Regions from separate parts of the Microbacterium sp. M4A5_1d genome, predicted to be linked through region 2. Evidence: predicted binding sites of a transcription regulator. Region 2 holds the regulator's gene; the other holds the start of a gene.
The links. The regulator HspR, encoded in region 2, represses chaperone genes until heat shock. The targets are predictions, from matches to a motif close to AAGTTGAGTCNNNNNGACTCAACTT.

Region 1 (15,691 bases), 300 kb from region 2:
GCGGATGTCGCCGAGTTCGACTTCCGCCAGCCGCGGACGCTGGGCCCCGTCGAGATCGACCACGCGTTCACGGCGCTCTCACGTGCCGAGGACGGCATCGCCGCCGTACGGGTGACCGACCCGTCGGGGACCGGTGTCGCGATCTCGTGGGATGCCCTGTGCCCGTGGGTCCAGGTTCACACCGCGGACCTCCCCGGCGGGCCGGCTCAGCCGGGGCACCGCGCGGGTCTGGCCGTCGAGCCCATGACGTGCGCGCCGGATGCCTTCAACGCCTCACGGTACGACTACGACGCGGGGCTCGTCTTCATCGAGCCGGCCGGCACGGTCGAGGCCTCCTGGCGCATCAGCGCGATCTGACCGGATCCGAGCTGTGCGAGCCGCCGAGCGGCGGCTGGATCAGTGGCTGTGCTCGGTGGAGAAGAGCGGGTGATCGGAGTGGCTCGGGGCGGCCCGGCCGGCTTCCGTCGCGCCCAGCGCAGGCGTGACGAGCCCGGCGACGATGACGCAGCCTGCGACGAGTCCGATGACGCTCGTCCGCGGGGCGACGCGGGCGTCGGCAGGGGAGGTGCCGGCGGACGCAGAGCGCGCCCGGCGCACGACGGCCGCCGCGGCCACGCCGTACGCCACGTGGAGAAGCGCGGTCACGCCGACGGCGTGCACGCTGATCCGCATCGGGTCCGCTGCGAGAGCGAGCCCCGATACGACCGTGCCGACGACGGCGATGGCCATCGCGACGCGGGGAGCGACGAGGCGGCCGCGGGTCAGGGCGGCGACGCCCCAACCGAGAGCGGCCGCCCCGACGACGGCCGCGAGGACACCGACGCCGCGGTCAGCGACGCCGGTGCCCTGCGTGATCATGCCCGCGCCCACGCCGAGCTGAAGCAGGCCAGCCCCCCACGCGGCGAGCGTGGGCCAGGAGCGGGTGAGCGCGGCGGTGTTCATCAGGCGACGGCGTGGCGACGGTTGTCGACGGCGCGGTCGGTGCCGAGGCCGACACCCAGCAGCACGAGGGCGCTGGCGAGGTGGAGGAAGTGGTCGGCGGTGTTCAGGGCGAGCACGTTCGCAGCGCTGTCCTGGATGAAGAAGCCGACGATGCCGAGCAGCAGGTAGGCCGCTCCGACGGTGACGTTGACGCCCTTCGCGGCGCGGACGCCCGAGAGGCCGCCGATGAGCAGCGCGGCACCGATCAGGAGGTGCGCGATGTTGTGCAGCGGGTTGACCTCGAAGATGCCGAGCAGCAGGCCACCCTCGGTGGCGATGAAGTCGACGCCCGCGGTCACGGTGAAGCCGAGGAGGCCGACGAGGATGTAGACGGCGCCGAAGATGATCGCCACGAGGCGGTTCGGTGATGTACGCATGAGGGTTCCCTCCCATTGGGCGACGGATGTCGCGGTGCTGCGGTTGTTCGGTGACAGTGGCAGATCGGTTTGCCTCTGACGGAGCCCGGGGCGTCCGATCTTGTGTGAGTCGTCGATATCGATGGGGAGTAATGCCCAGGCCGTGACGCGAGGCTACGGTCAGCGATCTCACGGCTCACAGGCCTTGTGCGCCCTTATCGGGCGGTGGTATGGAGGAGCGTGCGATTCGAGACCACGCTGTCCCAGTTCGGCAACAACACCGGCATCGAGGTGCCGTTCTCGGTGCTGGATGCCCTCGGCGGCGGCCGTCGCCCGGCGGTCTCGGTCACGGTCAACGGGTTCGCTTTCCGCAGCACGGTGGGGTCGATGCGGGGTCTCGCCCTCATCCCCTTCTCAGCGGAGCGACGGCGCGAGAGCGGGCTTGCGGGAGGCGACCGGATCGTCGTCGACATCGAGCTCGACGACGCGCCGCGCGAGGTCGAGGTGCCGGCCGATCTCGCCACCGCCCTGACGGATGCCGGGGCGAGTGAGGAGTTCGCCGCGCTGTCGCCGAGTGCGCGCAAGGCGCACGTCGTGAACATCGAGTCCGCGAAGGCGCCCGAGACGCGCGCGCGGCGGATCGCGGCGGTCGTCGCCAAGCTCGGCTGACACGCGCGCCCCGTAGGATTGGGGTGAGGTGAGGAGGGGCAGCGTTGGCCACCCGTCAAGCGCGTACCAAGAGCTCGGAGATCGTCGCCGAAGGTTTGTACATCGCCTCCGCGGCGACCCGCCTTGCGCTCAAGAACGCCATCCTCGTCGACATCCTCGCCGATGGGCGCGACTTCGAGGCCGATCGTTTCCTCGACGACGCGCGTGACGCGCTGATCTCGCTCGCCGAGGAGGCCGAGGCCGACGCCGAACGCACCCACCGTGAACGCAAGGCGGCGAGCGGCCGCTACAGCGATTCGAGCGGAACGCACGACTATCGCAGCCGTGATGTGTCGAACCTGCGGCGACGGCGGAAGCAGTCGCTGCGGATCGCGAAGGAGCTGCGCGAGCGCGCCGCCGACGAGGCCGAGCTGCGCAAGCTCATCGCCGACGCGCGCGAGGCCGCGTGGGGCGAGGTGGCCGGAAACATCGATCGCACGCTGCGGATCGAGGCGGCGCGGCCCGATCTCGAGCCCGACTACGAGCGCATGCGCACGGCCCGCATGCAGGCCCTGCGGATGGTCGATCTGCCGCGCCTGCGCTCGCAGCGGCGCAATGCTCAGCGCCAGGCGGTCGAGCGCGACGAGGCCGTGGATTCCGCGGTCGCGCCGGTGATCGATTAGCCACTCCGCGCTCGATTCGCTCTTTGCGCGAGAGCGGGCTATGCTTGACGACGGCCCGGGAGAGATTCCGGGACATGCGCCCGTAGCTCAATGGATAGAGCATCTGACTACGGATCAGAAGGTTAGGGGTTCGAGTCCCTTCGGGCGCACACTGTGTTGAGACAGTGAACGAGAAGCCTCCGCTCTGCGGGGGCTTCTTTGTTTTCCTGGCTGCTCCCGCCGACTTTGTTGCGTCGCTATACATTCTCGGCGGGTATCGCGTAGCGTGGGTTCGTGACCGAACGGAACTGGGCCGGAACGCACACCTTCGCCGCCGAAGCCGTGCTGACACCGACGACGATCGCCGAGGCGCAGCGGTTCGTCGCCTCACACGACCGCATCCGGACGCTGGGAACGCGGCATTCCTTCAACGATCTGGCCGATACTCCCGGCACCCTTCTCGACCTGACGGCGATCGCGCCCGACATCGAGGTCGACGACACGGCCCGCACGGTGACAGTGGGGGCCGGCACGCGCTACGCCGTGGTCGCGCGACACCTCGCCGATCACGGCTGGGCGCTGCACAACATGGGGTCGCTGCCCCACATCTCCGTCGGAGGTGCGACGGCGACGTCGACGCACGGCTCGGGGGATCGCAACGGATCCCTCGCCACCGCCGTGCGAGCGCTTGAGTTCATCGGCCCGGGCGGCGAGCTCCGCACGGTCTCCGCGGGCGACGCCGACTTCGCCGGCAGTGTGGTCCACCTCGGCGCCCTCGGGCCGGTCGTCCGGCTGACGCTCGCGATCGAGCCGACGTATCAGGTGAGGCAGGACACCTACGCCGGCCTGACGTGGGATGACCTCTTCGAGCGATTCGACGAGGTGACGGCAGCCGGTTACAGCGTCAGTGTCTTCACACGCTGGAACACGCCCGACGTCGGCGAGGTATGGGTCAAGGAGCGCCTCGACGACACCGCGGCTCCCGACATGCCGGAACGAGTGCTGAGCGCACGCCGGGTGACGGCGAAGGCGGACTCGCCGGCGGCCGACGGGGTCGACAACACGACCGAGCAGGGCGGCGTCCCGGGCGACTGGTGCGAGCGTCTGCCTCATTTCCGCATCGATGCGACGCCGTCCAACGGCGACGAGATCCAGACGGAGTACTGGGTCGACCGGGCTGTCGCCGTCGACGCCATCGCCGCCGTCCGCTCGATCGCCGACCGGGTAGAGCCCGCCCTCCTCGTCACGGAGCTGCGCACCGTCGCCGCCGATGACCTCTGGCTCTCTCCCGGGTTCGGACGTGACAGCGTGTGCATCCATTTCACCTGGAAGAACGAGCCGGATGCCGTGCGCACGGCCATCTCGCACGTGGAGCGGGCGCTCGCCCCCTTCGATCCGCGCCCGCACTGGGGCAAGGTCTTCTCGATGCCCATCAGCGGATCGCTGCCGCACCTGGATGACTTCCGGGAGCTCGTGGCGCGCGTCGACCCGACGGGGAAGTTCTCGGGCCCCTACCTCGAGCGGGTACTGGGCATCCCCGCGCGCTGAGGAGCCCCGCGGCTCAGGTGAAGGGTCGCGAGGCGTCGATGATGCGGCTGAGGTCGACGGCGGTCCGCGTCCACGGTGAGATGCGCCCGTCGTTGCGGGCGGGAACCGTCTCGACGACGCGGGCGAGCGCCTTCTCGGCATCCTCGACCGTGGTCGCGGCGGCGGGGTCGCCCAGAGGGCGAGCCACGGCTCGGGCGGTCGCACGGACAGCCTCGGCGAGTGCGGCACGCGGGGGCGCGGCATCCGGTGTGAGGGGCAGCCCGTCGATGCCGTCGGCCAGCTCGATCGTCTGGCGGACGGTGTTCTCGAGGGCGCGCAATCGGCGGTTGTTCTCCGTCTCGATGCCCCGTCGGCGACGGGCGAGCGGATGCGCTTTGCGGCTGCGTGCGGCCTCGCGGACGTCGGTCGACACGGCGTCGAGGATCTCCTCGAGATAGCGCTGACCGGCCTCGTCGGCCGGTTCGCCGTCGGCGATCGAGGTCGCGAGCATCTCGAGCCGGTCCGATACGGCGTCGCGCAGCTGCGACAGGCGTGTGGAGGCGCGGCGGAGGTAGAGGGGCGGAATGATGGCGAGATTGACGGCGACGCCGATGACGACGCCGAACGCCATCGTGACGAGGTACGACACCGAGAAGCCGCCCGCGTCGTTCGCCCCGAGCAGCAGTACGAACAGGGCGGCGATGGCGATCCAGTCTCGGCCGGTGCCGAGCGCCCGGATGCCGCCGACGGCGACGCCGACGCCGACGACGATCGCCACACCCACGATGCGGGGGCTGGGGCCCGACACGAACCACAGGCCCACCAGGCCGATCGCGATGCCGATCGCCAGGCCGCCGACCGCCTGCAGGCCGGCCTTGGCCGAGTCGGCGATCGTCGGATACATGCTCACGAGCACGCCGAGCGGAGCGTAGTAGGAGTACTCGTCGTGCGCGAAAGGTACGTACGGCGCGAGATACCAGGCGATCGCAGCGGCGAGGGCCGCCTTGCCGGCGAGCAGCAGACGAGAGAGCGCGAAGGCCTCTCCGCCCGCGGTCCGCGCGGCGGCTTTCAGCGAGACAAGGCGGGGATGGGGTACGGCGGTCATCAATCGCGACGATAGGCGTACAGCGCGCCCGACAGCAGCCCCTTGACGCCGCCGGGCCCGTACGGCAGATGCTGGCGTAGCCTGGGCGAGTGAGCGCTTACGTCTCGGCGTTCGAGCTGTTCTCCATCGGTGTAGGACCCTCGAGCTCCCACACGGTCGGCCCGTTGCGTGCTGCCCGTGCTTTCGTCGTCAGGCTGGAGGCCGCGGGGCGGCTTCCCGAGGTCGCACGGGTCGGCTGCGTGCTGTACGGGTCGCTCGGAGCGACCGGGATCGGGCACGGCACGCCCGACGCCGTGGTCGCAGGGCTACAGGGTCATGCGCCCGAGACCGTCGATCCCGACGTGGTTCGCGGCGCGTGGACCGAATGGGTCGACGGGTCGCCCCTGGTGCTCGCGGGGTGGCACGCGGTGCCGTTCTCGCGGAGCGACGTGACCTTCGAACCGCGGACGCGGCTTCCGGAGCATCCCAACGCGATGACCCTGAGCGCGTGGGACGCCGCGGGCGATCTCGTCGCGTCGGAAACGTATCTCTCGGTCGGGGGCGGCTTCATCCGACGCGCAGGCGAAGCCGCCGAGGCGGGCGGACGGCGCGGAGGTTCGGGCGCTGTCGCCTGGCCGTACCGCTTCAGCACCGCGGCGGAGCTGCTCGAGCTGTGCGAGCGCGAGCAGATGAGCATCGCCGGCCTCGCGCGCCGCAACGAGGAGGCACTCCGGCCGGAGGCCGAGGTCGCTGCCGGCCTCGACGCGATCTGGGATGCCATGGCGGGGTGCGTCGAGGCGGGGCTTCGAGCCGACGGCACCTTGCCGGGGATGCTGCGCGTGCGGCGCCGGGCGGGGGCGATGCGGGCGCAGCTCGAACAGGCGGAGGCGGCGGGTGGGCGTGAGCTGCCGGGGGAGTGGCTCGGTGCTTTCGCGCTCGCCGTCAACGAGGAGAACGCGTCGGGTGGACGCGTGGTCACCGCGCCCACCAACGGTGCCGCAGGAATCCTTCCGGCGGTGGCTATGTACTGGTGGCGGTTCGCGGCGGAGTCGCGGCTCGCGTCGGAGGATCTGGATCGGCGCCGCGGCATCAGGCGGTTCCTGTTGACCGCGACGGCGCTGGGGTCGCTGTTCAAGGCGAACGCGTCCATCTCGGGTGCGGAGGGCGGCTGCCAGGCCGAGGTCGGATCTGCGTGCGCAATGGCTGCGGGAGGCCTGACGGCGGTCATGGGCGGCAACAGCGCGCAGATCGAGAATGCGGCGGAGATCGCGATGGAGCACCACCTCGGGCTCACGTGCGACCCGGTCGGTGGCCTCGTGCAGATCCCGTGCATCGAGCGCAACGCGATCGCGGCGTCGACGGCGGTCACCGCGGCGCGACTCGCGTTGCGGGGTGACGGGCAGCATTACGTGTCGCTGGATGCCGTCGTCGAGACGATGCGCCAGACCGGGATAGACATGTCGCACAAGTACAAGGAGACGAGCGAGGGCGGTCTCGCGGTGAACGTCGTCGAGTGCTGAGAGGCCCTTGCGCGCCCCATCTTCGGGGCGCTGTTCGCCGTGCGCGAACCCTTGGCACTCGATGGGGGAGAGTGCTAATCTGGGTGCAGTTGAGCCCATATGGCTCAACTTTCAGATCTCAACACGAAGCATCAGAGAAGGGAAAGATCGATGGCTACTTATGACCCGTTCCGCGACCTCGACCGCATCGCCTCGAGCCTCTTCGACACGCGCCGTGGCCCCCGTCGCATGCCGATGGACCTCTACCGTGACGGCGACCACTACGTGATGACCGCCGACCTGCCGGGCATCGACCCGGGCTCGGTCGACATCGACGTCGACGGCCAGCTGCTGACCATCCGCGCCGAGCGCACGCTCGCGAGCGGTGACGGAGTGAAGTGGATCACGCGCGAGCGTGAAGCCGCGAGCTTCCTGCGTCAGCTGAACCTCGGCCAGGGCGTCGACACGGAAGGCATCGCCGCGACCTACAACAACGGCGTCCTGACTGTGACCATCCCGGTCAGCGAGAAGGCCAAGCCGCGCAAGGTCGAGGTCACGACCGACGCAGCCGCGCCGGTGGTGCCGATCGAGAACTGATCGCGCAGATCCGCGTTCGCACGACGGGCGGCCGCAGCTCTTTCGGGGGCGGCGGCCGCCCTTTCGCGTATATCCCCCAGCGCCCGCGACCGATTCGAAGGCGCGCGATGCGCGCGCCCGACTGCGTGGCTGCAGCACTCAGAAGGGTGGCGGTTCGTCCGGCGGTGGTCCGCCGCGTGTCGCATCCGGTGGCGGATCCGTGGTGGCGATGGTGAAGCAGACGGCCGGTATGGGTACGTCTTCGCGGTAGACCCGGCCGAGGGGTGAGGTCCATTCCAGGACCCCGCCGCCGATCTGCCTGACCTCCCACTTCGTGAATTGCTTCATCGAGTGGTGTCGTTGGCAGAGGTGGGCGAGGTTGAAGATGTGGGTGTGCCCGCCGAGGGCGTGATCGATCGTGTGGTCGATCTCGCAGCGGAGCGCGGCTCGTCGGCATCCGGGGAACCGGCAGTGCTGGTCGCGCGCCATCAGGAGTTTCTTCATCGAAGCGGTGGGCCGGTAGGTGTCGATCTCGACCGGGGTGCGGGTGACGGGGGCGATGAAGAGCCGGTCCCACTCGCTGACCTGCCCGGCGAGCTCGCGTGCCGTGTCGGCATCGATCAGCGCAGCGCCCACGGCTTCGGCGGGGTTCTCGTCACGCCCCATCAACGTCTCCGCCGTGACGGCGACTTGCACGCGTGCCCGAATCGCGCCGAGCCCACCAGCCCGGTCGGCCCCGTAGGTCGGGTCGACCACGGGCGCCCCACCGAGGACGAGGTCACCGAGGATGTCGGCGCGCAGCTGATCCATCGTCCTGGTGTCGGCGGGCTTACCCGACCCAGCGGCATCCGCCCCGGCACCTTCCGCCCCGTCGCCCTCCGCCCGGGCGTCCTTCACGGACTGCCCCATCTGCGTCAGCCGGTCGAGCATCCCGGCGGCGATGACCGTCGGGAGGTTCGCGACGAGATTCGACATCCCATCCGACCCGTGGAACACCCGTACGCACCGCTCCGCCGCCGCGGTCTTGTGCCGGTCGGTGAACGTCTGCGGGTGAAGCCGGGCTGCCAACGCATCCAGCGCACCCCGCACCCGCGACGGCACGTCCCGCTCGCACACCGCGATCGCGGCTTCCGCGAACGAATCCCGCACCTCATTCGGAAGCCCCGCACCGACCCGCACGACCACATTCACGTGGCCACGTTCGATCTGCCGCTGCACCCACGCCTCGAACACCGCGGGATAGTCGTCGATGACGGTCATCGCATGGTCGATCTCACCCTGCAGCCGCCGATCCGTCAACCGCGCCATCCCGGCCGCTTCGGCCGCGACTGAACGCAACTCCATGTCCGACGCCATACCCCGCACCCCGTCGCGGCGCGCGTCGTGCAGGGCGGCGTGACCCAGGTCGGCCAGCGCCCGGGTGCGAGCGATGTCAGCGGCGTGAGAGAGGTCAAGGGCCTCCGCGTACCTCGCAAAAGCGAGCGCTTGCGACGGCGTGACGTCGTCGCGTCGCGCCTCGCTTCCCCCGTCACTCGCCGTCATGTTCCCATTGTGACAGCGGGGTACGACATCCGAGTCGAACCTATGTTCGGTTGTCGAAAGTCGGGGCACCGTTCCGCCTGGGGAGGAAACGACACCGAGCGACACCGCGCGACCGGCTCCGGTCCGCGCGGTGGTCAGGACAGACGTCGCAGCTTCGTCGTCAGCTGCTCGAGCTGCTCGAGCTCTTCGGTCGACAGCACCGACATCCGTTCGGCGATGGAGCGGCCGTGGGCGGCGGCGAGTCGACGAAACGCCGACATCCCCTCCGGCGTCGCCGTGAGCATTGCGCCGCGGCCATCCGTCGGGTCGCCGCACTTGGTGATGAGGCCGCGCGCGACCATCCGATCGACCAGGCGCGAGACGCTCGGCTGGCTGATGAGCATGTTCGCGGTGACGTCTCGCAGGCGAGCGCGATGGCCCGTGCCTCGCGCGACCGTCAGGAGCACGTCGTACTCGGCCTGGGTCAGCTCATCGCCGGCGAAGTCATTGCTGATGTCGTCGAAGATCTCGTGCTGCGCGCGGAAGAGACTCTCCCACGCGGCAACGGCGCGACGACGATCGTTCATGGCGACAACTTTACTGCCCGCCTATGCTGGTCGGCATGATGCGTCGCACCCGGGCGGCACTCGCGATCGTGGTCCTCGTGCTGATCACGGGCCTTTTCGGGCTGGCGGTCCCTGCCGCGGCATCCGCCGACGAATCCGCCGATCTCGACGCCTTCGTCTTCGATTCGCTCGCCGTGGACTACACCCTCAGCCGCGACGAGGACGGCACGGCCAGGATGCGGGTCGTCGAGACCTTCGTCGCCGATTTCCCCCAGTCCGATCAGAACCGGGGCATGCGCCGCCTTCTGCCCGAGACCTACAACGGGCAGCCGCTGCATCCGGAACTCATCTCGGTCACCGACGAGAACGGCGATGCCCGTCCCGTCGAGACCGACAGCGAGGACGGCACCCTCGGCATCCTGACGCGCGGGCCCGAGTACCTGCACGGGCCGAACACCTTCGTCTTCACCTACGACCTCGAGAATGTCGTGTGGGACTTCCCGGACACCGGGCTCGAGTTCTACTGGGACGTCAACGGCACCGACTGGAACCAGCCGTTCCGGCAGGTGACGGCCACCTTGCGGGTCGACCCCGCTATCGCGGACGCCCTCGCCGGCCGGCAGGCCTGCTATGTCGGCGAGCAGGACAGCACCACGCCGTGTCCCGAGATCGTCGCCTCACCGGACGGAACCGCGATCACCGCCTCGGCGACCGACCTCGCGCCGCACAAGACGCTCACTTTCGCCGTCGGGTTCGAGGAGGGCACGTTCGAGGTGTACGACACCGGGTTCCTGGCGTCGCCGCTCGGATGGCTCCAGTCCGGGTCGACGGCGCTGCTCGCCGGCGCCACCGGCTGGGCGCTGCGCAATCGCCGGCGGTACCTCCGCGACGAGCCCGGGCGCCCGACGGTCATCGCCGAGTACGCGCCACCGCGCCGCATCGATGCGATCGACGCGGCGGTGCTGTTGCAGAAGACGTCGAAGGCGATTCCCGCCGAGGTCCTCGAGCTGGCGCTGGTGGGCGCCATCCGCGTCGTCGACGATGGGAAGAGCCGCTGGGGACGTGCGAAGCTGCAGGCGGAGCTCGTCGACCCTCGGGCCGCAGACGAGAACGGGCGCAGACTCCTGCGCGGCATGTTCCCGCATCACCGTCGTGGTGAGGTCTACCGCTTCGGATCCTCCGACACCCGGCTGTCCACCGAGACCCAGCGGGCGCTGAAGTTGGCCAAAGACAGTCTCCGCGGTCGCGGCATGTACAAGCCCGTGCCGGCGGGAGTGCGTGGCTGGCCCGTCGCCGCATGGGCCATCGCGGCGGGTCTGGTCATCCTGTTCGGTGCGCTCGCGCTGAACGCTTACGTCCACCCCGCACTGCCCATCGTCGGCATCGTTCTGGCGGCGGCGTCGTTCCTGGTGGTCGTCTTCGCGGTCGCCGGTGAGCCGCTGTCGGACACGGGGGCAGAGATCCGCGACCACCTGCGCGGGCTGGACCTCTTCATCCGGTGGGCCGAAGCCGACCGCATCCGGATGCTGCAGTCGCCGACCGGCGCTGAGCGCGAGCCGGTCGCAACGGACGACCCCCGGGAGATGCTCCGGATCTACGAGCGGCTGCTGCCGTACGCCGTGCTGTTCGGCCGCGAGAAGGAGTGGGCTGCGCACCTGACGGCGCTCTACGGCGACGCGGGCATCGCGACGCCGGGGTGGTACGTGGGAACGGCGGCGTTCGATGCGTCATCGTTCGCGGCAGGTATCGGCACGCTGTCGTCGGCGGCATCGTCGTCGTCGTCGACCTCGGGCGGGTCGAGCGGGGGCGGGTCTGCCGGCGGGGGAGGCGGCGGAGGCGGTGGTGGCGGCGCCTGACGCGTCGTCACGCGCGGTCGTCGCGCGCGGTCGTCACGCGCGGTCGGCTCTCGCGGCCGGAAAGCAGTTGAGGGTCCGACCGAAGAGGCATTCGGTCGGACCCTCGTCCCTTTGCACCAAGAGTTTCCTGCAATCACATGCCGGTGGCTGCCACAGCAAAACAGCTACCGTGCGAGCACTCTATAACGGCGAGGTAACGACGAGCAAGGGTTTTCCCGTTATCTTTTCGTAATCATCGGAAACGCTGAGCCGGCACCTCGACGACATCCGGTTTTCGGCCTCCGCAGTGCCGCGGGTCTGTCAGGATGAGCGCGTGCACGCCCACGGCCGAGACACCGCCAGCGGACCCTTCGTGGTCACGCTCGTCGTCGACCTGCCGATCGCCAAGCCCGATGCCCTCGAGACGATCGCCTTCGTATCGGACGGGGCGATCGAGAATGCGGGTACGGCCTTCCCGCGCGTCGGGCTGGGCCGGGACGTGTGGGCCGAGGTGCAGATCCCGAAGTTCGCCGACCCGCCGCCGCTCGCCGTCGACGTCTGCTCGGACGTGTCCTGGGATGTCGCGGCGACAGAGGCCGCGCGGTTGGCCGATGCGCTGCGGCGGGTCGGATGGTCGGTGCGGTCGCCGCGCTCCGACGAGGTCTGAGTCGCCCGCCCGTCGCGGTCCGGTCACGCGGCGACGGCGAAGAGCCCCGCGATCCCGGCGCCGTAGAGAACGAGCACGGTCAGCGAGTCGACACCCATCCCGGCGATCCGCTTCGCCGGCCGGAAGATGAGCCCGACGACGTAGACGAGCGTCAGCAGCGCGGCCAGCGCGGTGAGGTAGATGTCGGCTCCATTCGCCTGCGGCAGCACCGCCTGGCCCGAGATCAGGGTGGCCACGAGGAACAGCACGGGCAGGAACGCATTGCCGCCGAAGATGTCGCTCATCGCGAGATTGTCGTCGCCCTGACGGATGGCCTGCAGCCCCGTGGAGATCTCCGGCAGCGCGGTCGCGAGCGCGAGGATGGTCGCGCCGAACAGCACACCCGACAGGCCGATCTCGTCGGCGATGGCGTCGCCGACCCGCTCCAGCACGACACCGGCTCCGAGCGTCGCGAGCGCGGAGACCGCGAAGATCGCGACGACCGCCCCGGTGCTCATCGAATGATGCGGATGCCGCGGCTTGGCGCGCCGGTGCCCCGGGGTGTGTTCACTCGCACCCGGCGACGTGCCGTTCTCGTGCCAGGGGAGGTGCTTGCCGGCGCGCTGCACGAGGAAGAGCCCGGCGAGCCACAGCGCCGCGATGAGCACGACATCGGGGGTGAGGCGTGCGACGACGAGGTCGCTGGGAAGCTGGCTCCCCGCCATCACGACCGCGAGCACGGCGACCACGATCACGGCTTCGAGCACGAGGACGAGGGATGCGGCGCGATAGGTCAGCGGCCTGACCCCGCGACCGCGCTTGCCGAACAGGTCGAGGATCACCAGCACCACGGTCTGCAGCGCGATGCCACCCAGGATGTTGCCCACGGCGACTTCGAGGTTGCCCGCGATGGCGGCACTGACGGTGATGGCGATCTCGGGCAGGTTCGTGGCCACAGCGAGCACGATCAGCCCGCCGAACGCGCTGCCGATGTGCCAGCGATCGTCGAGGACGTCGGTCGACTTCGAGAGCTGGATGCCGGCCACCCACACCACGGCGGCGGCAGCGGCGAAGACCAGGAGGAGCAGCCAGAGGGGCAGGTTCGACATCCCCTCAGTGCACACCCGAACCGGTGCGACGGCGTACCGCTTGCGTTCGCGGCCGGAATGGACTCCGGCTCAGCGGAGCCAGCTGGACCGGCCGAACCGCTCCCACCGCTCGACGATGTGCACATCGCCGTTGTCCGTGGTCTCGAGCACCGTGGTGCCGCCGATGACGACGTGCTCGACTCGCGACTCCACCGCGAGCGGGTCGCCCGACCACAGGACGAGATCGCCGTCGCGCCCGGCCTCGAGGGCGCCGACGCGGTCGTCGAGTCGCAGGATGCTGGCCGGGTTCGTCGTGAGCGCCTGCAACGCGACATCCGCCGGGAGGCCCTCTCGCACGGCGAGGATCGCCTGCAGACGGATCTGGTCGATCGGCACCACCGGGTGATCGGTCGTGATGGCGACGGTGACGCCGGCCTCGGCGATCAGGGCGAGTGCCCCGATCGCCCGGTCGCGCAGCTCGACCTTCGAGCGCGAGGTGAGCATCGGCCCGAAGATGACGGGGATGCCCTTCTCGGCCAGGACGTCCGCGATCTTGTGGCCTTCGGTGCCGTGGTTCACGACGAGCCGGTAGCCGAACTCCTCGGCGAGCCGGATCGCGGTGACGATGTCGTCGTGACGGTGGCTGTGCTGATCCCACAGCAGCGTGCCGTCGAGCACCTGAGCGAGCGTCTCCTTGCCGAGGTCGCGCTCGAACGGCTCGCCCTTGGCCGCCGCTGCATCCCGCTTCGCGACGTAGTTCTGGGCGCCGACGAAGGCGTCGCGCAACACGGACGCGACGCCCAGGCGGGTCGAGGGCGTCTGCTTCTTGTCGCCGTAGACGCGCTTGGGGTTCTCGCCGAGGGCGGACTTCACCGACACGTTCTCGGCGATCACCTGCTCGTCGACGGTGCGCCCGCCCCACGTCTTGATGGCGACGGTGCGTCCGCCGATCGGGTTGCCCGACCCCGGCTTGATCACGACGGAGGTGACGCCGCCGCGCAGGGCGTCGCGGAACCCGACCTCGTCGATGTCGATGCCGTCGAGCGCGCGGAAGCGGGCGCCGTTGGGGTCGGTCATCTCGTTGGTGTCGTTGCCCGACCAGCCCTCGCCGTCCTCGTGGACTCCGAGGTGGCCGTGGGCCTCGACGAACCCGGGCAGAACCCAGCGCCCCGCGGCATCCACGATCTCGGCGCCGTCGGGCACGGGCGTCTCGGCCCCGCCGACGGCGGTGATCACGCCGTCCGTGACGATCACCGTCCCGCTCTCGATGACGGGCGCGGACACGGGGACGATGCGGCCGTTCACGACGGCGAGGATGCGGGGGGCCATGCCCTCGACCCTATGCCGGACGATCACTGGAGGCAGAACTCGTTGCCTTCGGGGTCTCGCATCTGCCAATACCGCTCGGGCCACGCGCCCCACTGCTGTTCCACCAGTCGCACGACGCTCGCCCCGAGCCCGACGAGACGATCCTTCTCGGCATCCACGGCCTCGGCCGTCGCGCGGCGAGCACCGTCGACGGGTGCGACCGACACGTCGATGTGCAGGCGGTTGCGCCCCCTCTTCGAGCCGGTGACCTCCTCGTCGCGACCGACGGTACTCCCGCCCTCGGACAGTGGGTACACCCGGTATCGCCGGACGGCAACCGGGCTGACCGCTCGCTGGCGACGTCGTAGCGTGAGCCACTCACGAACTGCAGGGAGGAACCACCATGAGCCTCAATGGAAACGTGCCCTTCGTCGCACCCGGTGAGATGCCCATCGACCCGATCGAGGAAGCTCCGACGCTCGAGGTCACGGCCGAGGACCCCGTCGACGAGGACCCCCTCGACGAGGACTGACCCCGCTCCGGAACGGCGAAAGCGCACGTCCGCACGGTCTCCGCGTGAGCGGACCGTGCGGACGTGCGCTTTCGCGAACCGTCAGCGAGCGGTGATCAGTACCAGCCGACCGACTGCGAGTGGCCCCAGGCGCCGCAGGGCGAGCCGTAGCGGCCGGAGATGTAGCCGAGGCCCCAGCGAACCTGGGTGACGGCGTTGGTCTGCCAGTCGCCACCGGCCGAAGCCATCTTGCTGCCGGGAAGCGCCTGCGGGATGCCGTACGCACCGCTGCCGCTGTTGTAGGCCTGGTAGTTCCAGCCCGACTCCTTGTTCCAGAGCGAGACGAGGCACGAGAACTGGTCCTGGCCCCAGCCGAACTCGCCGAGCATGTTGCTCGCGGCCTGCTGCGCGGCGCCGGGGGAGTTGTCGCCCGTCGAAGCGACCGCCGAAGCAGCGGGCGCGGACGAGGACGAGGACGAGGAGCGCGAGCCGCTCGAACGCTGCGCTGCGGCCGCGGCGGCCTCTTCCTCGGCCTTCGCCTTCGCGGCGGCCTCAGCGGCTGCGGCCTCTTCGGCGGCGATCCGCGCGGCCTCTTCCTCGGCGGCCTTCTGCGCCTGTGCGGCCTCGAGACGTCCGCGGAGGTCGGCCGTCTCGGCCTGCACGTCGTCGGTTGCGTCCGTGAGCTGGTCGGTGAGGTCGGGCAGGAGCAGCGTCGGGATGACCTCGGTGTCCTTCAGGCCCTCGATGCGCTCGCGCAGCTGCGTCGTGTCGATCGTCGTCTCGCCCTCGATCGGAAGCGCGGCGGCTGAGACGTCGCCGGTCACGGTGGCGGCCTCGACGACCGATGCCTCAGCCGCGGCGACGGCGTCGCTCGTGGCCTGCT
Region 2 (15,691 bases):
GGACGCGGCAGGATGGCGGGGCTCGCCCGCCTCCGCATGCTCGAGGCGCTCGCCGCGGCATCCCATCCGCTCAGCGTCAGCGAGATCGGTGAGGCGATCGGCGTCGATCAGCCACGCGCCTCGCGGCTGGTGCAGCAGGCGGTCGAGCTCGACCTGGTGCGTCGGGAGGCCGACCCCGACGACGCCCGCCGCACGCGCATCGCGCTGACCGGCGAGGGGCGCAGCTTCGCACAGAGCGTGCTGGGCGAGCGTCGGGCGGCCCTCGGCAGCGCGCTGGGCGGATTCACCGATGACGAGCGGGCCGAGCTGGCTCGGCTGCTCACCAAACTCGCCGACGCCTGGCCGCGCGGCTGAGCCATACCCGGTGTCATCGCGGCAGGCAACTGCCCTTCCCCGCTTTGCGTCGCGTCGGTATCCTGACACCCTGTATCGGTGAGCACCGAGAATCAGCCCTCTCCCGCAGAACGCATAGCCGCGGTGTCCACCCCGGGCACGATCGCCCGCTGGGTGTTCTGGCCGGCCGCGGTCGTCATCGTCGGGTTCAGCGCCTTCGCGATCATCTTCCCCACCACAGCCGAGTCGTTCTTCGGCGCCATCCAGACGTCGATCGTCGACTCGTTCAACTGGTACTACGTCCTCATCGCCGCCTTCTTCGTCGGCTTCGCGATCTTCGTCGGCTTCAGCCGCTTCGGCGACATCAAGCTCGGACGCGACGACGACGAGCCCGAGTTCTCGACGGGATCGTGGTTCTCGCTGCTCTTCGCCGCGGGCATGGGCATCGGCCTCGTCTTCTACGGCGTGAGCGAGCCGCTCAGCCACTTCGTGGACCCGCGTCCCGGTGTCACCGGCACCGAGCAGCAGCTGGCGCAGAGCGCTCTGACCCAGACCTACCTGCACTGGGGTGTGCACGCCTGGGCGATGTACGTCGTCGTCGGCCTCGCCCTCGCCTACGCGATTCATCGCCGCCGCCGCCCGATCTCGATCCGCTGGGCGCTCGAGCCGCTGCTGGGGAATCGGGTTCGCGGTGCTGCGGGCAACGTCATCGACGCGGTCGCCCTCGTCGGCACCCTGTTCGGCGTCGCGACCTCGCTCGGGCTCGGTGTCATGCAGATGGGATCCGGGCTCGAGTTCATCGGCCTCCCGCCCTTGAACGACGCGATGCTCATCGGGCTCATCGCGATCGTCTCCGTCTTCGTCCTCTTCTCCGTACTGTCGGGAGTGACGAAGGGGATGAAGTGGCTCTCCAACTTCAACCTCATCGTCGCCGGCTTGCTGCTGCTGTTCCTGCTCTTCGTCGGACCCACGCAGTTCCTGCTGCGCGAGTGGGTGCAGTCGATCGGCGCATACATCCAGGACTTCATCGGTCTCTCCTTCACCGTCAGCGCGCTTCAGGGGGCGGCCGGCGAGGCCTGGCAGGCGCAGTGGACGTCGTTCTACTGGGGCTGGTGGATCTCGTGGGCGCCCTTCGTCGGCATCTTCATCGCGCGCGTCAGCAAGGGGCGCACGGTGCGCCAGTTCGTGGCGGGCGTGCTGCTCGTCCCCACGCTGATCGGCATCCTGTGGTTCGCCGTCCTCGGCGGCTCGGCGCTGTATCGCGAACTCGAGCAGCCCGGGTCGATGCTCGCCGCCGACGGGTCGGTGAACCTGCAGGGCGCCCTGTTCCAGCTGCTCGAGGGGCTGCCCGCCGGTGGTGTGCTGACCATCGGTGCCATCGTCCTGATCGCCGTCTTCTTCATCACCTCGGCTGACTCGGGTGCGCTCGTCATGGGCATGATCGCGACGGGCGGAAATCCCGAGCCGCCGCGCTGGGTGCGCACCTTCTTCGTCGTCATCACCGCCGCCCTCGCGAGCGCGCTCCTGCTGGCCGGAGGCCTGCAGGCGCTGCAGACGGCGGCGATCCTCATCGCCCTGCCGTTCTCGATCGTGATGCTGCTGATGTGCTGGTCGACGGTTCTGGCCTTCCAGCGCGAACGTCGTGCGTACGCCCGCGCGGAGCGGGCTCAGTTCATCGAGCGGATCGGCGACCACTACGGGCTCGAGGTCGAAGAGCCGAACGAACGGGGAGTGCGTTTCCCGTGGATCGGCGGCAGGCGCGGCTGACACCGCTGCAGCGAATCGTCGCGAAGGCGCCGGGCACGACCGTCCGGCGCCTTCGTCGTACGCTGGGCGGATGCCTCCGGTGTCTTCCGCCCGTCTGACCGATGTCCCCGCCGAGACGCTCTACCGCCTCCTCTGGCTGCGCGTGAGCGTCTTCGTCGTCGAGCAGGCCGCGGCCTACCCCGAGCTCGACGGCCGCGACCTCGAGCACGACACCGAACTCTTCTGGATCGAAGACGGCGGACGCGTGCTCGCGACGCTCCGGCTGCTTCGCGACGTCTCGGGAAACGCCCGCATCGGCCGAGTGGCGACCGCGGCCGACGCGCGAGGCCGCGGTCTGTCTGCCCAGCTCATGCGCGCGGCGGTCGAGCGCGCCGTCGAGCGGTGGCCCGGCACCGCGATCGACCTCGACGCGCAGAAGCACCTCGCCGGGTGGTACGGGCGCTTCGGGTTCGAGGTCAACGGACCCGAGTTCTCCGAGGACGACATCCCGCACGTCCCCATGCGCCGCCCCGCCTGAGCCCGGTCAGCGGATGCCGGCCTGCTTCGGCAGTCGAACGAAGAGCAGCAGCACGAGCCCGAAGAGCAACACGACGGCGATGCCCAGCACGCCCCAGATGATGCTGCCGAACCAGGCGATGAACAACGACCACATGGCGGGCGACAGGAAGCTCGCGACGCGTCCCGTCGTGGCGTAGAGGCCGAAGATCTCGCCCTGCATCCCCGGCGGCGTCACCCGGGCAAGCAGCGAGCGGCTCGCGGCCTGGGCCGGCCCCACGCAGCCCGAGAGGATGAGCCCGGCGATCCAGAAGACGATCGAGCCGGCATCTCGCAGGACGAACAGCAGCACCGCGACGGCGATGAGGCCCGACAGGGTGGCCACGATCACGGAGCGCGCGCCGAAGCGATCGTCGAATCGTCCCGCGACGATGGTCGAGGCGCCGGCGACGAGGTTCGCGGCGATGCCGAAGACCATGACCTCGGTCGCGGAGAACCCGAAGGCGCGTGCGGCGAGGACGCCACCGAAGGCGAAGACGCCCGCGAGCCCGTCGCGGTAGACCGCGCTCGCGAGCAGGAACCAGAATGTCGGGCGCTCGGTCCGGTAGAGGCGGACGATGTCCGTGACGAGGTGAGCGTACGCGGCGAAGAAACCGACCTTCTCGGTGTCGCGCGGCGCGGTGCGCTCGGGCACGTTCAGCAGCAGGGGGATGGCGAAGACGATCGTCCACACGCCGCAGCCCACGGCGATGAGCCGATAGGCGAGACCGTTGCTGGTGTCCATCCCGAACCAATCGGCGAAGGTGAGGGCGACCACCAATGCGAGGGCGATGATGCCGCCGATGTAACCGAGCCCCCAGCCCAGGCCGCTGACTCGGCCGATCGTGCGGGGCGTCGAGACCTCCACGAGCATGGCGTTGTAGTTGACGCCCGCGATCTCGGAGACGACGGCGCCGAGGGAGAGGACGATCGCGCCGTACCAGAAGAAGGCCGGGTCGGCGAAGGTGAAGAACAGGGCGAACTGCAGCAGCGCGAGGACGACGGTGAAGACCCCGAGCCAGCGCTTCTTGCGCCCCGACCGGTCGGCGGTCTGGCCGAGCACCGGGGCGAGGAGCAGGATCAGGATGCCGGCGGCCGTCGAGGCGACGCCGTAGCCGCTCGCCAACTCGGCGAGTGCCGCCTCCTTGACCGGGTCGGTGTCGGGCAGTGCCGCGATGTCGGCGGGAAGGAACGAGTCCGACACGAGGAAGAGCGACGCGAACACGAACGTGAGGATGACGGAGTTGAACGGCTGCGTCGCCCAGTCCCACAGCGCCCACGAGACGACGGCCTTGCGGGGGACCGGCTGCTCGTCGACATCGCGACCCTGCATGGCGGCGATGCGTCCGAGCGCCTGCGTGTCGGCTGCGGTCGGCGGCGCGGGCACGCCGCGCGCGGATGACGTTTGGGAGCTGGGCCCACGGGGCGGATCGGTCTCGGGTGACATGCCGGGCACGCTAGAACCTCTCCGTGAACACTCGGTGCCGCCGGCCGGCGGCGGCACGTCGCGTCATCGCGACGGGGCCAGCGTATCCGTCGGGAAGGGGGCCGACACCCTTTTCAGTCGCGACGCGCGAACCGATAGCCGATGCCGCGCACCGTCTCGATCCAGCGGCCGGTCCGGCCGTCGTCGCCGAGCTTGCGGCGCAGGTTCATCAGGTGGACCTCGACCGCGTGAAGGTCGTGGGGGCTGACGTGCTCGCCGTGCGCGCCGCTCTGCCGTCGGAGCATGAGCGCGATCCACGCTTTCTCGACGACGTCACCGGGACGCTGCATCAGGGCCTGCAGGACGTCGAACTCGGAACGCGTCAGATCGAGGGAGCGTCCGTCGAGCTCGACGCGGCGCGAGCCGGGGCTCAGTCGCAGGCCGCCGGCTTCGAGCCATGCGCCCGGTGCCGCCTCGTTCGCCTGGAGCGTCCGCGGGCGCCGCATGAGGGCGTCGATGCGGGCCCGGAGCTCGTACGGGCGCCAGGGCTTGATGACGTAGTCGTCGGCGCCGCTGCGGAATCCCTCGACGGTCGCCGTCTCGTCGTCGACGGCACTGATGATCAGCACGTATCCGTCGTAGAAGGCGCGGATGCGGCGGACCGCCTCGAACCCGTCGATGCCGTCGAGCTTGACGTCGACGGTGGTCAGGTCTGGACGCACGGCGCGCACCGCGTTGACGCCGGCATGCCCGTCTGCGAAAGCGTGAACGGCGAAGCCGTGCTGCTCGAGGGTCTGGGTGAGCAGGCTGCGAAGGTCGTCGTCATCCTCGATCACGACAGCGGTGCGGGTCATGGTCGTCTCCGGGCGCGACGCAACGCTCGACGACCGCCCATTGCGGGTCCGAGGTCGACGAGAGGCGAGTTCGGGATCACGCTTCTTGTCATGGGTGGACTCAACATATAGCGCGCCCCTGGGAGGAACCGATGATCGTGCCTCAGTCTTTCTCAGGTTTGGCTCAGGCGCACGAAATTGTGCAGCGCGGCGCGATACGGAACTTGATACGCCTTGACTCAAGTTCGCTTGACACCATTTCGGGCCGGGAGTACAGTTGAGTCATCGCGGCTCAGGTTGGGCCGCCGCAGACTTCCGATCCCATAGAACCGCAAGTAAGGAGACAACTCATGGCACGTGCAGTGGGTATCGACCTGGGCACGACGAACTCCGTCGTGGCCGTCCTCGAGGGCGGCGAGCCCAAGGTCATCGCCAACGCCGAAGGGCTCCGTACGACCCCCTCGGTCGTCGCGTTCACCAAGGACGGCGAGGTGCTCGTCGGTGAGACCGCGAAGCGCCAGGCCGTCACCAACGTCGACCGCACGCTGACCTCGGTCAAGCGTCACATGGGCACCGACTGGAAGACCCAGGCGATCGACGGCAAGGCGTACACGCCGCAGGAGATCTCGGCCCGCATCCTCCAGAAGCTCAAGCGCGACGCCGAGCAGTACCTGGGCGACACCGTGACCGACGCCGTCATCACGGTCCCCGCGTACTTCAACGACGCCGAGCGTCAGGCGACCAAGGAGGCCGGTGAGATCGCGGGCCTGAACGTCCTGCGCATCATCAACGAGCCCACCGCAGCCGCCCTGGCCTACGGCCTCGACAAGGGCAAGGAGGACGAGCTCATCCTCGTCTTCGACCTCGGTGGCGGAACCTTCGACGTCTCGCTCCTCGAAGTGGGCAAGGACGACGACTTCTCGACCATCCAGGTGCGCGCTACCGCCGGTGACAACCGCCTCGGCGGTGACGACTGGGACCAGCGCATCGTCGAGTACCTGATCAAGCAGTTCAAGGACACGACCGGTGTCGACGTCTCCGGTGACAAGATCGCCCTGCAGCGCCTCAAGGAGGCTGCGGAGCAGGCGAAGAAGGAGCTCTCGAGCTCGCAGTCGACGTCGATCAACCTGCCGTACCTCTCGCTGACCGACTCGGGCCCCGTCTCGCTGTCGGAGACGCTCTCGCGTGCCAAGTTCGAGGACCTCACCAAGGACCTGCTCGACCGCACGAAGAAGCCCTTCGAGGACGTCATCCGTGAGGCCGGCATCAAGGTCGGCGACATCGACCACGTCGTGCTCGTGGGTGGTTCCACCCGCATGCCCGCCGTCTCGGAGCTCGTGAAGAAGGAAGCCGGCAAGGAGCCCAACAAGGGCGTGAACCCGGACGAGGTCGTCGCCGTCGGCGCCGCCCTGCAGGCCGGTGTCCTCAAGGGCGAGCGCAAGGATGTCCTCCTCATCGACGTCACCCCCCTGAGCCTCGGCATCGAGACCAAGGGCGGCATCATGACGAAGCTCATCGAGCGCAACACCGCCATCCCGACCAAGCGCAGCGAGACCTTCACGACCGCCGACGACAACCAGCCGTCGGTCGCGATCCAGGTCTTCCAGGGTGAGCGCGACTTCACGCGCGACAACAAGCCGCTCGGCACGTTCGAGCTCACCGGCATCGCACCGGCGCCCCGCGGCATCCCGCAGGTCGAGGTCACCTTCGACATCGACGCGAACGGCATCGTGCACGTCTCGGCGAAGGACAAGGGCACCGGCAAGGAGCAGTCGATGACGATCACCGGCGGCTCGTCGCTGCCCAAGGACGACATCGAGCGCATGGTGCGCGAGGCCGAGGAGCACGCGGCCGAGGACAAGAAGCGCCGCGAGGCCGCCGAGGTCCGCAACCAGGCCGAGACCCTCTCGTACTCGATCGAGAAGCTGATCGCCGACAACGCCGACAAGCTCCCCGAGGACGTCAAGTCCGAGGTCCAGGGCGACGTCGACGCGCTGAAGACCGCACTCGCGGGCGACGACGACGAAGCGGTGAAGACCGCGTTCGACAAGCTCAACGCATCGCAGGGCAAGCTCGGCGAGGCCATCTACGCGCAGGGTCAGGCCGACCAGGCGCAGGGCGCCCCGACCGACGCTCCGACCGGCGACGCCGGCGCGACGGCATCCGATGAGGACGTCGTCGACGCCGAGGTCGTCGAAGACGAGGAAGACAAGAAGTAATCATGACCGATAAGGACTTCGAAGAGCCGCACGGCGATGACGAGGTCCTCGGCGAGGAGGGGTCGGACGCCCAGGCGTCCGACCCCGACGCGCACGGGGCCCCCGGAGCATCGGATGCCGCAGCTGCGGACGACGAACTGACCATCGACGACATCCTCGGCGCGACGCAGTCCGACGAGGCCGCCGTCGCGGAAGCACCCGCCGAAGAGCACGACCTGCTGCTCGACCTCAAGCGCGTGCAGGCCGAGTACGCCAACTACCGTCGGCGTACCGAGGACCAGCGCGAGGCTGAGATCGAGCGCGCGAAGGGCTCGGTCGCGAAGGGCCTGCTGCCCGTGCTCGACGACCTCGACCGTGCCGACAAGCACGGCGACCTCGTCGAGGGATCGCCGCTCGCGGTGATCGCGGACAAGCTCCGCGGGGTGGTGGCACGACTGGGCGTCGAGTCCTACGGCGCCGCCGGCGACGCGTTCGACCCGCAGCAGCACGAGGCGATCTTCCAGGCGCCCACCCCGGGCACGGCCGAGCCGACGATCCTCGAGGTCGTCGAGGTCGGCTACCGCCTCGGCGGCATCGAGCTGCGTCCGGCGAAGGTCGTCGTCGCGGTGCCGGCCGAATAGGAGGCAACGACATGGCCAGTCAGGACTGGTTCGACAAGGACTTCTACAAGGTGCTGGGCGTCTCCAAAGACGTCTCCGACACCGACCTGAAGAAGACCTACCGCAAGCTCGCGCGCAAGTACCACCCCGACTCGACGCAGGGAGACCCCGCGGCCGAGGCGAAGTTCAAGGAGATCAGCGAGGCGTACTCCGTGCTCTCCGACAAGGAGCAGCGCGCGGAGTACGACCAGATCCGGGCGATGGGGTCGGGCAGTGCCCGCTTCACCGCGGGTGGCCAGGGCGCCGGTGGCTTCGAGGACGTCTTCAGCGCCTTCAACCAGGGTGCGCGAGGCGGTGCCGGAGCTCGCGGCGCGGACTTCGACGACATCTTCGCGATGTTCAACCAGCAGACGGGGCGGTCGAGCCGCTTCGGGTCGGGCGGCTTCGGCCGCTCGACCGGGGGCTTCCAGGGCTTCGGCGGCCCGCAGCGCGGTGCGGACGTCACCGCACGGACGACGCTCGACTTCGCCACCGCGGTCCGCGGTGACACCGTCACGCTCCAGGGCGAGGACGGCAAGCCGTTCAAGGTGAAGATCCCGGCGGGTGTGAAGGACGGGCAGAAGATCCGGCTCCGCGGTCGCGGGCGTCCCTCGCCGGACGGCGGTGAATCGGGTGACATCGTCGTGAGCGTCACGGTCCGGCCGCACCCGGTCTTCACGCGCGACGGACTCAACCTTCGCGTGGTGGTCCCGGTGACCTTCACCGAGGCGGCCCTCGGCGCCACGATCGAGGTGCCGACGCTGGGCGGCGACCCCGTCAAGCTCCGGGTCGCGCCCGGCACCCCGTCGGGCCGCGTCCTGCGGGTAAAAGGCCGCGGCGTGAGCACGTCGAAGGGCACGGGTGATCTGCTGGCCGAGGTCCAGGTCGCCGTTCCCGCGCACCTCGACGAAGAGGCCCGAGCGGCCCTCGAACGATTCGCGGAGGTCGAGCCCCGCGAGAACCCCCGCGCCGACCTGATGAACAAGGCGCGCGGCTGACACATTCGTCTCGACCCGTCGCATCCGATCCCCTCGGGCGGACGCGGCGGGTCGCCCGACGACACTCTCGACGCCCAGGAGGTGACCAACCATGGCTGATGACGACATCGACGAGGACGCCCCGATCTTCGCGATCGCGGCCGCGGCGGAGCTCGCGGCCATGCACGCGCAGACCCTCCGGCAGTACGACCGGCTGGGCCTCGTGGTGCCCGGGCGCACGCAGGGAGGGTCGCGTCGATACTCGCTGCGCCACATCCGGCAGCTGCGAGAAGTGGCGCGGATGTCGGCGGAGGGCATCAGCCTGCCCGCCATCGCACGCATCCTGGAGCTCGAGAACGAGGTCGCGGGACTCCGCCGCGAGGTGCGGGACCTCGAGCAGCGTCTGCGCGACGAGATGCAGCAGCGCCCCGGCGCGCGGGTGTTCGCCGCCGGTGCCACGGGTGCCGTCGTGACCCTGCGTCACGGTGCGCGCGTGCGCCGGGCGACCGAGGTCGTGCTCTACCGCCGCCCCTCCGACCCGCCCGCGTCCGCGCAGTCGTAGCCGACCCGACGCGAAGGGGCGTTATCCGACGCGCGCACCGACCATTCGGGTCGGTTCGCGCGTGTGGCGGGGATGTGCGCAGGGGGTCCTGCACAGGCGGGGCGACGGAGATCGGATGTCGAACGGGCTGGGGAGAGCTCGGGGTGGGTGCGGAGGGCCGACAGCCTGGACGGGTGGCACGCACTCCTGTTGAACTCCCCGAGGCGCTGCCGGGTGCCTTCACGGTCGGGACGGCGCGCGCGACCGGAGTGACGCGCGGCAGACTCCGTTCAGCCGACCTGGCCGCGCCCTTCCACGGCATCCGCTCGCGTGCGCCCGTGACGGACGTGCGCGCGCTGGTGACCGCTTATCTGCCGAAACTTCGCGCGGGCGAGCACGTCAGTCATGCCACGGCAGTGGCTCTCGTCGGCGGCTGGATCCCCGGGCGGCTGCGCGCGCAGGTGGATGTCGCGGCGCCGCGACCGCTCGGGCGTGCCCGTGGTGTCGGGGTGCGCGGGCACGAAGCTGCCGCGGCGAGTCTGTGGCGATTCGGACCCGTTCCGATCGCGCACCCGGCCGTCGCCTGGTGCCAATCGGCCGAGCTCATGGACGAACGCGAGCTCGTCATCGCGGCAGACTCCCTGATGCGCAGGCATGATCCTGTCTTGTCGATCGAGCAGCTCCGTGGAGCGGTGGCGGAGTGGTCCGGTCGGCGCGGCGTACGCGCGCTCCGACTCGCGTACGAACGCTGCCGGGAACGCACCGACTCGGTTGCGGAGACCGAGCTGCGTCTCGACGCCGAAGACCTCGGAATGACCACCTTCGAGGTCAACGCGGTCATCCGCGATGAGGCCGGGCGCTTCGTGGCCTATGGCGACCTCGTCGACGTCGGGCGGCGCGTGCTCCTGGAGTACGACGGTCAGCAGCACCGGCTCGACGACGCGCAGTACGGCCGCCGATCAGGCGGGGGGGGCAAGTCGGCGGGGGGCAAGTGGGCGCGGTCAGGCGGGTGGGAGGCGCAGCGTGTTGGCGGACTCGTCGAGGGTCAGGTCGTCGACGACGCGGAGCGAGCGGGCGAGGTGATCGAGCTCCTCCAGAACCGTCCCCACGCGCTCGCGGTCGCTGCACACGGCCGACAGCGTGACGAGATGGGTTCCCGTGTCCCAGGTGTACGAGACGAACGGGGGAGTCCGCGGGTCAGGCGGCAGCGTCATGACGAGCTTCTCGCCCGCCCCGAGGTAGGGGGAGCGGAAGTCCTCGGTGTCGTCGTACTCCATCGGCATCATCGCTCGCGCGGTGCGCACCTGCGGGGTCGCCTCCTGCATCTGCCCGAGGACGACGAGCAGCTCGGGGTCGGCCTTCCACATCCACGCTCGCACGCGCCCGTCGGCTCGGCGCATGAGCATCGGCACCGCCTGGCTCGCAGCCCACGCGGCGAAGCGTCCACCGGGGCGGGGCGCCGCTCCTATCGCGGCGTTCGCCTGGCTGAGCAGCATCCCGATCGCGCGCTTGCGAGCGCGGCGTCCGGAGAATCCGAACGATTCAGTGACGGCAACCCAGCGGGCGGGATCGGCATCGGCTTCGAGTCGGGCCATGACCCCAGCCTAGGGATGCCGCCTGGGTGCGCGCGGGGCGTCGCGCGCAGCGTCCGACGCGGCCCGAGTCGGTTTCCCCCAACGCCGTGCCGCCTCCCGGGAGCCCCTATACCGCTCGGGTAAGCTCGGGGCCGCCGCGTCGGCCACAGCCGGCGGCACGCCGCCGTACAGATTGGGCCTGACCCGTGACCGAATCCACGACGACCGAGGGTGTTCCCGCCGAGAGTTCTCGCGCGCCCCTGACCATCGTGATGGGCGCCGACACGTTCGCCCCCGATGTCAACGGAGCCGCCCGTTTCGCCGAACGCCTCTCCGCCGGCCTCGCCGCCCGCGGTCACGACGTGCACGTCGTGACCCCCAGTGTGAAGCACTCCCAGTCGGGAGTCTTCACCGAGAACATCGAGGGTGCCGACCTCACCGTCCACCGCCTCCCCGGGTGGCGCTGGTACCCGCACGACTGGCTGCGTTTCGTGCTGCCCTGGCGCTCGAAGCACTACGCCCGGCGCGTGCTCGACTCGGTCAAGCCCGACGTCGTCCACAGCCAGTCGCACATCGTCATCGGCCGCGGACTCACGCGCGAGGCGAAGAAGCGCGGCATCCCCGTCGTCGCGACCAACCACGTCATGGCCGAGAACGTCATCGACTTCACGACGCTGCCGCCGTTCCTCGACAAGATCATCATCAAGCTCTGCTGGGACGACGCCAAGCGCACGTTCCTGATGTCGCGCGCCGTGACCACCCCGACGCGCAAGGCCGCGCAGTTCCTCGAGGACACGATCGACATCTCGGGCGTCATCCCGATCAGCTGCGGCATCGACAAGCGCAACTACACCCCCGACCTGACTCCGCGCGAGCACCGCCGCATCCTGTTCGTCGGGCGCCTCACGACGGAGAAGCACGTCGAGGTCACCCTGAAGGCGGTCGCCAAGCTCGCCCCCGAGCTGGACGTCCATTTCGACATCGTCGGCGGCGGCGACCAGCGTCGGAACCTCGAGCAGACCGCGCAGCAGCTCGGCATCACCGACCGCGTCACGTTCTATGGGCGCACCGACGAGGCCGACCTCCGCGCGGCATACACGCGGGCCGACGTCTTCGCGATCGCCTCGATCGCCGAGCTGCAGTCGATCGCGACGATGGAGGCCATGGCCTCGGGCCTGCCCGTCGTGGCGGCGGATGCCGTCGCCCTGCCGCACCTCGTCCAATCGGGTGTGAATGGCTACCTCTTCGAGCCCGGCAACGTCGACGACCTCGCAGACAAGCTGCGGCGCGTGCTGACCGCCTCTCCCGAGGAGTACCTGCGGATGCAGCAGGCCTCACTCGACGGCGTCGAGATCCACGACATCGAGCGCACTCTCGACACGTTCGAGAAGCTCTACCGCGGCGAGCCGCTCGACGCGTGACGATGCGGCTCTTCTTCGACGCGCGCTACATCCGCACCGATTTCCACGACGGCATCAGCCGCTTCTCCCATGAGCTCGCCCACGCGCTGTTCGCGGCGGCGCCCGCCGAGGGGGTCGAGGTCACGTTCATCGTGCACGACCCCGCGCAGCTGCCGTTCCTCCCGGCAGGGGCGCCGCACGTCACGCTGCACGCGCCGACCTCCATGCTCGAGCCGTTCGCGGCGCTGCGGCTGAACCGGCACCGACCCGACGTCGTCTACTCGCCGATGCAGACGATCGGGGCCCTCGGCCGGCGGTTCGCGCTGATCCTCACGCTGCACGACACGATCTACTACCGGCACCGCACACCGCCCCGCGATCTGCCGTGGTTCGTGCGCTTGGGCTGGCGGCTCTTCCACCTCTCGTATGCGCCGCAGCGGGCGACGCTGAACGCCGCAGACGTCGTCGCGACGGTCAGCGAGACGAGCAAGCGTCAGTTCGCCGACGTCAAGCTGACCAAGCGCGAGGTGGTGGTGCTGCCCAACGCTCCGCAGCGTCTCGCCGAGCTGGCGCCCGCGACGGCCATGCCCGGGGCTGCGAAGCCGCAGAACATCGTCTACATGGGCTCGTTCATGCCCTACAAGAACGTCGAGACGCTCGTCCGGGCGATGCAGTGGCTGCCCGGCCGCACGCTGCACCTGCTGAGTCGGATCTCCGACGGTCGACGCGCCGAGCTCGAGGAGCTCGCGCCCGCCGGTGCCCGCATCATCTTCCACGGCGGAGTGACGGATGCCGAGTACGCCGCGCTCCTCGCCGATGCGGGAATGCTCGCGACGCTCAGTCTCGACGAGGGGTACGGGCTGCCGATCGCGGAAGCCCTGGCGCTCGGGGTGCCCGCGGTGGTCAGCGACATGGCGATCTTCCATGAGGTCGGCGGCGACGGCGCGCTCTACGTGCCGCCGCGCGACCCGCGAGCCTTCGCCGCGGCCGTCGAGTCACTCGATGACGATGCCGCCCGCGCGGCGCTCGTCGCGGCGGGTCGTGCGCACATCTCCCGATTCACCTGGGCGGAATCGGCGTCGCGACTGCTCGCGGCATCCCGTCGCGCCCGCGCGCGCCGCGACCGCTGACGGCGACCGCGCTCCGGCGCGGTGACCGCTCGCGCTCGCGGTGTGTGGGCGCCGATTCCCCTGCCGGCGGCACGCGTGTCGGGTCGGTGGGGACGCGGCGATAGCCGTCGCGTGCGACCACCGCGAGCGTGCCTGTCACGGCGGCGATCACGAGGAGGACGAGTGCGAGAAGAAGGATGTCGGAAGGCATGGCAGAAACGCTACGATGAGCGTTATCCTGCCGATACTGGCGGATGAGACGGTATTCGGAGGAATCCTGCCATGCACACGGTCGCTTGCGTCGTCCAGCCCGGGTTCGCGCCCTTCGAGTTCGGTCTCGCGTGCGAGGCGTTCGGTCTCGACCGCAGTGACGAGGGCATCCCGAACTTCGACTTCCGGGTTGTGGCACCCGATCCCGGGGTGGTCCCCGCCAACCTCCCGTTCTCGCTCAACGTCGACGCGGGACTCGGGTTCGCCGACGAGGCCGATCTGGTCGTGATCACTCCCATCCCGCGCGAGACCTGGGACTCCGTGGACGAACGTGTCACAGCGGTCGTCCGACGTGCGGTCGAGCGTGGCGCATGGGTGCTCACCGTCTGCAGCGGAGCCTTCGTGGTCGCGGCATCCGGTGTGCTCGACGGCAAGCGCGCCACGACGCACTGGCGCTACGCCGAGACCATGGCGCAGATGTACCCGCGCATCGAGGTCGACCCCGACGTGCTGTACGTGCAGTCGGACCGGATCATCACGTCTGCGGGTACCGCGGCGGGGCTCGACGCCTGCCTGCACCTGCTGCGCATCGAGCTCGGGGCCGAGGCGGCGAACACGATCGCCCGGCGGATGGTCGTGCCGCCCCTCCGCGACGGCGGGCAGGCCCAGTTCATCGCGCGTCCGCTCCCCGAGGCGGCATCGCTGTCGCTCGCGCCCATCACCGACTGGATGATCGCGAACCTCGACCTCGATCTGTCCGTCGATCTGCTCGCGTCGCGCGCGCACATGTCGCCGCGGACGTTCGCGCGCCGATTCAAGGCCGATTACGGGACGACCCCGGCGGCGTGGCTCGGGCGGCAGCGGATCCTGCGGGCGCAGCGGCTGCTCGAGCGGACCGACCTCGGGCTCGACCAGATCGCGGCCGACAGTGGATTCGGCTCGGCCTCCGTCCTGCGGCAGAACTTCGCGCGAGCCCTCGGGCTCAGCCCCTCGGCGTACCGCGCCCGTTTCGCCTGTACGCCCGAGGCGGCGTCGGTGGCCGGGGCTGCGGCAGAGGCCGTAGCGTCCTGAACGACACGGTGATAAACTTGAGTCACACAGGCTCAAGTTTGAGCCGAGAGATTTCAGGAGAACTATGAACGCCACACAGCAGCCCGGACAGGAGGAGGCGCAGAGCGCCCTCGAGCAGTTCGGCATCAACCTCACCGACCGTGCCCGGCAGGGCAAGCTCGACCCGGTCATCGGGCGCGACAGCGAGATCCGCCGCGTCAGCCAGGTGCTCACCCGCCGCACGAAGAACAACCCCGTCCTCATCGGCGAGCCCGGCGTCGGCAAGACCGCCGTCGTCGAGGGCCTCGCTCAGCGCATCGTCGCGGGCGACGTCGCCGAGAGCCTCAAGAACAAAGAGCTCGTCTCGCTCGACATCTCCGCGCTCGTGGCCGGCGCCATGTACCGCGGTCAGTTCGAGGAGCGCCTGAAGAGCGTGCTCAAGGAGATCACCGAGTCCGACGGCCGCATCATCACCTTCATCGACGAGCTGCACGTGCTCATGGGCGCGGGCGGCGGCGAAGGCTCGGTCGCGGCATCCAACATGCTCAAGCCCATGCTCGCCCGCGGTGAGCTCCGCCTCATCGGTGCGACCACCCTCGACGAGTACCGCGAGTTCATCGAGAAGGATGCCGCGCTCGAGCGCCGCTTCCAGCAGGTCTACGTCGGCGAGCCGAGCGTCGAGGACACCATCGCCATCCTCCGCGGGCTCAAGGAGCGCTACGAGGCCCACCACAAGGTCGCCATCTCGGACGGTGCGCTCGTGGCCGCGGCATCCCTCTCGAACCGCTACATTCCAGCCCGCCAGCTGCCCGACAAGGCGATCGACTTGATCGATGAGGCCGCGTCGCGCCTGCGCATGGAGATCGACTCGGCGCCGCTCGAGATCGACGAGCTGCGCCGGCACGTCGACCGGCTGAAGCTCGAGGAGCTCGCGCTCAAGAAGGAGAAGGATGCCGCCTCGCGCGAGCGTCTCGACGCCTTGCGCGCGACGCTGAAGGACGAGCAGCAGAAGCTCGACGAGTTGCAGGCGCGCTGGGAGCGCGAGCGGGCGTCGCTGAACCGCGTCGGTGACCTCAAGAC

Region 1: ACLBWJ_RS06015 (Hsp20/alpha crystallin family protein) is a predicted target of HspR. The motif match lies at 6,865-6,889, and genes of this name have one in related genera.

What each region holds. Positions count from the first base shown of each region.
Region 1 covers NZ_JBKFAD010000001.1:1,234,306-1,249,996, reverse strand. The annotation lists gene ACLBWJ_RS06060 (aldose 1-epimerase family protein) at 1-357, shown strand, start outside; gene ACLBWJ_RS06055 (hypothetical protein) at 397-942, opposite strand; gene ACLBWJ_RS06050 (DUF4383 domain-containing protein) at 942-1,358, opposite strand; gene ACLBWJ_RS06045 (YdeI/OmpD-associated family protein) at 1,578-2,006, shown strand; gene ACLBWJ_RS06040 (asparagine synthase) at 2,051-2,668, shown strand; tRNA gene ACLBWJ_RS06035 (tRNA-Arg) at 2,745-2,817, shown strand; gene ACLBWJ_RS06030 (FAD-binding protein) at 2,942-4,195, shown strand; gene ACLBWJ_RS06025 (FUSC family protein) at 4,209-5,279, opposite strand; gene ACLBWJ_RS06020 (L-serine ammonia-lyase) at 5,369-6,778, shown strand; gene ACLBWJ_RS06015 (Hsp20/alpha crystallin family protein) at 6,929-7,354, shown strand; gene ACLBWJ_RS06010 (HNH endonuclease) at 7,493-8,875, opposite strand; gene ACLBWJ_RS06005 (MarR family winged helix-turn-helix transcriptional regulator) at 9,010-9,441, opposite strand; gene ACLBWJ_RS06000 (DUF2207 domain-containing protein) at 9,477-11,276, shown strand; gene ACLBWJ_RS05995 (hypothetical protein) at 11,590-11,922, shown strand; gene ACLBWJ_RS05990 (sodium:calcium antiporter) at 11,946-13,010, opposite strand; gene ACLBWJ_RS05985 (amidohydrolase) at 13,080-14,318, opposite strand; gene ACLBWJ_RS05980 (VOC family protein) at 14,342-14,614, opposite strand; gene ACLBWJ_RS05975 (hypothetical protein) at 14,701-14,829, shown strand; gene ACLBWJ_RS05970 (aggregation-promoting factor C-terminal-like domain-containing protein) at 14,925-15,691, opposite strand, start outside.
Region 2 covers NZ_JBKFAD010000001.1:1,536,376-1,552,066, reverse strand. The annotation lists gene ACLBWJ_RS07440 (MarR family winged helix-turn-helix transcriptional regulator) at 1-354, shown strand, start outside; gene ACLBWJ_RS07435 (BCCT family transporter) at 433-2,100, shown strand; gene ACLBWJ_RS07430 (GNAT family N-acetyltransferase) at 2,171-2,617, shown strand; gene ACLBWJ_RS07425 (MFS transporter) at 2,624-4,081, opposite strand; gene ACLBWJ_RS07420 (response regulator transcription factor) at 4,195-4,914, opposite strand; gene dnaK (molecular chaperone DnaK) at 5,244-7,112, shown strand; gene ACLBWJ_RS07410 (nucleotide exchange factor GrpE) at 7,115-7,732, shown strand; gene ACLBWJ_RS07405 (DnaJ C-terminal domain-containing protein) at 7,744-8,748, shown strand; gene ACLBWJ_RS07400 (heat shock protein transcriptional repressor HspR) at 8,840-9,289, shown strand; gene ACLBWJ_RS07395 (hypothetical protein) at 9,559-10,197, opposite strand; gene ACLBWJ_RS07390 (hypothetical protein) at 10,270-10,863, opposite strand; gene ACLBWJ_RS07385 (glycosyltransferase) at 11,115-12,263, shown strand; gene ACLBWJ_RS07380 (glycosyltransferase) at 12,266-13,372, shown strand; gene ACLBWJ_RS07375 (helix-turn-helix domain-containing protein) at 13,634-14,632, shown strand; gene ACLBWJ_RS07370 (ATP-dependent Clp protease ATP-binding subunit) at 14,697-15,691, shown strand, end outside.